Sporomusa termitida: one gene and its partner. The protein of the gene in region 2 binds, or shares a complex with, the protein of the main gene of each other region. Links are inferred from orthologs where the notes say so. Each region holds a gene or a part of one and is shown on either strand. Other genes may lie near its edges. The genes, in order: rpsG and tig.

Evidence for each region.
Region 1: the proteins of tig (region 2) and rpsG are in contact, whole or in part, in a crystal structure (PDB 3GTY), measured with the Thermotoga maritima proteins. The link is inferred for Sporomusa termitida from one-to-one orthologs. Residues at the interface, in WP_004081061.1 of Thermotoga maritima: Glu122, Val124, Val129, Leu130, Tyr133, Glu188, Gly259, Ile262, Tyr263, Glu266, Ser270, Glu273, Gln274, Glu277, Arg308, Gln311, Ile312, Ser315, Tyr316, Glu325, Arg329, Arg336, Leu363, Phe366, Trp367, Arg373, Leu377, Arg381, Leu384, Glu387; in WP_004081843.1 of Thermotoga maritima: Lys34, Lys52, Lys55, Glu59, Arg62, Gln63, Glu66, Asn67, Lys69, Val71, Arg95, Ala109, Lys110, Lys111, Gly112, Arg113, Pro114, Glu117, Glu121, Ile124, Ala125, Tyr127, Asn128, Asn129, Thr130, Gly131, Lys135, Asp139, Arg142, Met143.

What each region holds. Positions count from the first base shown.
Region 1 is NZ_CP036259.1:50,468-53,539, reverse strand. What follows is about bases 161-2,904. They hold rpsG (30S ribosomal protein S7), read right to left. Parts: upstream 1,896-2,904; coding sequence 1,425-1,895; downstream 161-1,424. Other genes in these bases: SPTER_RS00260 (ribosomal L7Ae/L30e/S12e/Gadd45 family protein), read right to left, coding at 2,421-2,675; rpsL (30S ribosomal protein S12), read right to left, coding at 1,938-2,318; fusA (elongation factor G), read right to left, coding at 161-1,313. In the rest of the region: more of fusA, read right to left, coding at 1-160.
Region 2 is NZ_CP036259.1:1,507,710-1,510,890, forward strand. What follows is about bases 304-3,156. They hold tig (trigger factor), read left to right. Parts: upstream 304-1,011; coding sequence 1,012-2,301; downstream 2,302-3,156. Other genes in these bases: SPTER_RS06615 (radical SAM protein), read right to left, coding at 304-532; clpP (ATP-dependent Clp endopeptidase proteolytic subunit ClpP), read left to right, coding at 2,338-2,943; clpX (ATP-dependent Clp protease ATP-binding subunit ClpX), read left to right, coding at 2,956-3,156. In the rest of the region: more of SPTER_RS06615, read right to left, coding at 1-303; more of clpX, read left to right, coding at 3,157-3,181. UniProt on the Bacillus subtilis protein: Involved in protein export. Acts as a chaperone by maintaining the newly synthesized protein in an open conformation. Functions as a peptidyl-prolyl cis-trans isomerase.

The DNA of each region.
Region 1 (3,072 bases), 1.5 Mb from region 2 along the record:
ATCCGGAAGGTCGGATCTTCTTCCGCCAGGCGATTAAGCGCTACGCCCATTTTTTCCTGATCGGCTTTAGTCTTAGGCTCGACAGCTATATGGATAACCGGGTCCGGAAACACCATTGATTCAAGTATGATAATATTTTTATCGTCGCACAGGGTATCACCGGTTGTAGTATCTTTGAGACCTACAGCAGCGGCAATGTCCCCCGTGTAAACGATTTCGATCTCTTCACGGTGGTTGGCATGCATCTGGAGAATCCGGCCGATACGTTCCCGTTTTCCTTTTGTGGAGTTGTACACATACGAGCCGGAAGCTAGTTTGCCGGAATATACGCGGAAGAAAGCGAGTTTCCCCACATAAGGATCAGCCATAATCTTAAACGCCAGTGCCGAAAACGGAATACTATCATCGGCTTTACGCTCGTCTTCCTCGCCGGTATCTGGCTTAACACCTTTGATGGCCGGAATATCAGTGGGAGCAGGCATATAAGCGACAACAGCATCCAGCAGAGGCTGAACGCCTTTGTTTTTGTAGGATGAGCCGCAAAGTACCGGTGTCATTTTGCAGGCAATAGTAGCGCGGCGAATTCCTGATTTGATCTCATCAATGGTGAGTTCTTCACCCTCAAGATATTTCATCATCAGTTCATCGTCGCTTTCAGCAACGGCATCCAGCAGGTTCTGGCGGTAAAGCTCTGCATTCTCCAGCATATCCTCAGGAATCTCTGTTGATTCGCTCACTTTCCCCAGGTCGTCAGTATACATAACTGCCTTCATTTCAATAAGATCAACGAAACCCTTGAAGGTATCTTCAAAACCGATTGGCAGTTGGATTGGCACGGCAAACGCGCCCAAACGACTTTTCATCATATCAACAACCCGGTAGAAATCAGCACCGGTGATGTCCATTTTATTAACATATGCCATACGGGGAACGCCGTATTTATCAGCTTGACGCCACACTGTCTCCGACTGAGGCTCTACGCCGCCTTTAGCGCAAAATACCGCAACCGAGCCATCAAGTACCCTGAGTGAACGTTCTACTTCAACTGTAAAGTCCACGTGTCCTGGTGTGTCAATGATGTTTATACGATGCCCGTCCCATTGGGCTGTAGTGGCCGCAGAGGTAATGGTTATACCCCTTTCTTGTTCTTGCACCATCCAGTCCATAGTCGCAGCGCCATCATGCACTTCACCAATTTTGTGTACTCTGCCGGTATAAAACAGTATGCGTTCAGTCGTAGTGGTCTTGCCAGCGTCTATATGCGCCATGATGCCGATGTTCCGCGTCTTTTCAAGTGGAAACTTTCGGGCCACTATTTTCACTCCTTAGTATCGCGGGGTCCGCTATTTGTCAGGTTTGAGTCAAAGACGGGTTGCTTACGCAACCCCGTTCAATTCCCGCACGCGAACTCCGTACTTCGAATTTTACCAGCGGTAATGGGCAAAAGCCTTGTTGGCTTCAGCCATTTTATGTGTATCTTCACGTTTCTTAACAGATGCGCCGGTATTGTTGGCAGCATCCATCAATTCTGAAGCAAGGCGTTCGTGCATGGTCTTTTCACCGCGCAGCCGCGAATAATTAACCAACCAGCGAATACCAAGCGACATTTTACGGTCAGGCCGTACTTCTACTGGCACTTGATAGTTGGCTCCACCCACACGGCGAGCCCGGACTTCAAGAACCGGCATAACATTTTTCAACGCTGTTTCAAAAACATCCATTGGATCTTTACCGGTTTTGGCACGAATCGCCTCAAATGCGTCATATACAATGTTTTCAGCAACACCTTTTTTGCCGTCATACATCAATTTATTGATAAATCTGGTTACCAGCTTGGAGCTATATACCGGATCCGGCAATACATCCCGCTTGGGAACAGCACCTTTTCTTGGCATCAGTATCCCTCCTTTTCCAAAACTCTACAACTGTTCTTGCAATTACTTCTTAGCTACGGCCTTTTTGGCACCGTATTTCGAACGGCCCTGGCTGCGTTTGGCAACACCGGCAGTATCAAGAGCACCGCGAACAATGTGATAACGTACGCCTGGCAAATCTTTGACCCTGCCACCACGGATAAGCACAACTGAGTGTTCCTGCAGATTGTGACCAATACCCGGAATATAGGCGGTTACTTCAATGCCGTTAGTTAAGCGTACACGGGCTACTTTGCGAAGTGCAGAGTTCGGTTTTTTCGGAGTAGTTGTATATACTCTCGTGCATACGCCACGTTTTTGTGGACATTCTTTAAGTGCAGGTGCAGTCGATTTTTGAATCAGTTGCTCCCGGCTTTTGCGCACTAGCTGACTAATTGTTGGCATTTTTTAAGCGCACCTCCTTCCCCAATCTCGTTATTTATTATTAAAAACCTCATCTGCCGGTTTCAGCAGGTAAAGTTATTAACGACTCGTCCGTGTTAACTGCTATTTTAAAACAGCCACAGCCGCAGCGCCTACGGCAATGCTGCAGGCCTTCCCCAGTTCACTCATCGTCGCTGTTTCATCAACCAACACAGCTTTTTGATTACACAGATGCGCTAGCGGTGCTACCACCCGGCGATCAGCATCAACCGCAAGATACACCTTGGCGGCCAGACCTTTTTCCACAGCCCGCGCTGTTTGTTTAGCACCAATGGCTTTATTGGCGGTCTTTAAACCGGCAAGTTCCTCACTGTTCACATCGCCAACTCCTTTGGATAAATAGCACTGTTCACAAGACACTCTAATATATTAACATTTGGAATTCCAAATGTCAATAAACTATTAGAGTTTCTGCATATTTTTAAACACACTAAACCGGGTGTATCAAATCCACTATTTACCACTCATTAGTAGTGCCCTCATGGGCCTGGTTTATACTTCTTTTTGCCGCTGATGGCTGTCTTATTTAACTGCTTCTATTATATATGAAGCAATTCTGCGCCAGTGATTTATTGGTTTGTTAAAGAATACAGGCACGGGGCTGTATTCAGGGCACACTTAGCTGATAATGGCTGCAGCACCAAACATAAAACCAGCAGCAAAATCAGCAGGGCTTTATAGACCGGCCGCCGCCTACGCTTAGCTGCCACTTGCT
Region 2 (3,181 bases):
TGAAAATTTCAATTAATTCGTAGTTTTCCTGACGGGCTTTAACAATAAGTTCCTGCCAGCGGGGATACAGCAATGGTTCGCCCCCAATAAGCTGGATACTGTTTGCCCCTTGCCGGCGGGCCTCGCTAATGAGGTCAAGCCAGCGGTTATGCGGCACCAAACCCGCAGGGGTATGGGGGCTGCTTGCCGAGTAGCAGTGCAGGCAGCGATTGTTGCAGCTGGTAGTAAGTTCCAGCCAAAGAAATTCTAGCTGGGGCTTATAATCTGACAGCGCTCTCTTCTGGTCAGGGGGGGGATCAGTATAACCGGCTCCTAGCCCGAGCGCTGTCAGTCTATCAAGAAATGACAGATAGAGTTTGTTATCAGATAAAGTAAGGTCCATTATGTCTTCCAGAGCCGCTTGCCGGCAGGCCTGCAATAAATTTACTGCACCCTGATTAATTGAATATACCCGGCCTGTGGTTAATGCATAAATAGCTCCCCGGGCCTGGCCTTCTACTAGCACGCAGTCTTTGTTCAGCCGGTAATGCAACTGGCCAGCCTCCTTCAGGATATTGTTTCGTTGTATATCCCTGATACATAATATGCAGGCTGTCAGGCAGGTGTTAGCTGAGAATTAATTAGCAAATTTTTCAGGTTGACAAATAATTGATTATGGTATAAGATAAATAATGTTCTTGACGAGGTAAACGCGGAAGTAGCTCAGCGGTAGAGCATCGCCTTGCCAAGGCGAGGGTCGCGAGTTCGAATCTCGTTTTCCGCTCCATATTACACATAACCCAGCACAGAACTGCTGGGTTTTTTGCTCATATCTTGTCTTTGTTATTTACTTGTGTTATGATATTATCCATGACATTGCTACAAATTATGGACACTGGCCAAAAAAAATATTGGTTAATCCAAGAACCCCATAAAATTTATGTCAATAATGGGAATACTATTTACGGGAGAACTATGTTGACAATTAATAAGCTGTGTCAGCAGTTAATTTAATAAGGAGGAAATACATAAATGAAGGTAACAGCGGAAAGAATAGACAATCATAAAACGGTGCTTAATCTTGAGGTACCCCAGACTGAGGTGGTTAAGGCTGTTGAAAAAGCATACCGCAAGCTGGCTAATCAGGTCAACATACCCGGCTTCCGTAAAGGTAAAGCTCCCCGTAAAGTAGTGGAAATGCGTGTTGGCAAAGAGGCACTGCTTGACGAGGCCTTCGAAATTCTGGCTCCTCAGGCCTATGCCAAAGCATTGGAGGAACAAGCAATTGATCCTGTGGGTCGTCCGGAAATTGAAGTTGTTACGCTAGCGGAAGATCAACCGTTAGTGTTTAAAGCTACTGTCGTTAAAAAACCTGAAGTTACTTTAGGTCAATATAAAGGTCTGACAATAGAAAAGACGGCTGCCGAGGTTACTGATGCAGACGTGGATAGTGAACTGGAAAAAAACCGCAGCCGCAATGCCAAAATGGTAGTGGTAGAGGACGCTGAACTTAAACAAGGTGATTTGGCCATTATTGATTTTAAAGGTTTTGTGGACGGCGTTCCTTTTGATGGCGGCGAAGGCAAGAGTTATCCGCTTGAAATCGGGTCTGGCAGCTTTATTCCCGGCTTTGAAGAACAACTGATTGGGGCTAAGTCGGGGGATGAGCGGGAGGTAAGTGTTTCTTTTCCGGCAGATTATTTTGTGGCCGAATTAGCTGGCAACGAGGCTAAGTTTACGGTTAATATCCACGACATCAAACGCAAGGAAATGCCGGAGCTTGATGATGAGTTCGCTAAAGAGACCGGGGAATTTGATACGCTGGCGGAATTAAAAAGCGATATTAAGAATAAGTTAGAACAGACTGCTGCCGACAAAGCCGAACGTGAGTTCCGGGCTGCTGCCATCAAAGCTGTAGTTGATGGGGCTGAACTTGATGTTCCGGACGTAATGGTTGAGAATCAAATTGATAACATGATTCAGGACCTGGATGTAAATTTACAGCAGCGCGGCATGCAACTTGCAAAATATCTTGAATATACTAAAATGGATATGGCAGCCCTGCGGGAAAACTACCGTACTGCGGCCTTATATAATGTAAAGACCGACCTGGTGCTTGAGGCTATTGTCAAAGCGGAAGGCTTTACTGCTGCGCCTGAAGACCTGCAGCGGGAGATTGAATCCATGGCGCAAAACTATCAAACAACAGTGGAAGAGATTGTCAAAGTGATTCGTGAAACAAACCGTTTTCAGGCGCTTAACGACTCAGTCCTGCGTAAAAAAGCTGCACAATTAGTAATTGATAGTGTTGCAGCCCAATAATTTAGATAAAAAATTTAGATATTGAGGTGATTTTTTATGCCCTATGTGCCAATTGTAGTAGAGCAGTCTAACCGCGGTGAGCGAGCTTATGATATTTACTCCCGGCTATTAAAGGACCGTATTGTATTTATCGGCGGACCGATTGACGACAATGTGGCAAATTTGTTTATTGCTCAGCTGCTGTTTTTGGAGTCGGAGGATCCGGAGAAAGATATTCATGTATATATTAACAGCCCGGGGGGAGTGGTAACGGCGGCAATGGCTATGTATGATACCATGCAATATGTCAAGCCGGACGTAACGACTACCTGCATGGGGCAAGCCGCCAGTGCGGGTGCATTGCTGCTTGCAGCCGGCGCGAAAGGTAAACGCTATGCCCTGCCTAATTCACGCATTATGATTCATCAGCCTCTTGGTGGTACGCAAGGGCAAGCTACCGATATTGAAATTCATGCTCGGGAAATTCTCCGTATGCGGGAACATTTAAATGGCATCCTTGTCCATCATACCGGTCAGCCGTTAGAAAAAATTCAGCGTGACACGGAGCGTGATTTTTTCATGTCCAGTGAGCAGGCGAAAGACTACGGCCTTATTGACTCAGTTGTGGTGCGGGGTGACAGACACAAGGAGACTCCCAAGTAGAGAGGTGGTAATATGTTGAAATTCGGTGATGACAGGGGTCAACTAAAGTGTTCGTTTTGCGGTAAACTGCAAGAGCAGGTAAAGAAACTTGTTGCCGGCCCAGGAGTGTATATTTGTGATGAATGTATAGAACTTTGCAATGAGATCATTGAAGAAGAACTGAGCGAAGATATGGATGTTGAGCTCAGGGATGTTCCTAAACCCAAAGAGATCAAAGACATTCTTGACCAGTATGTCA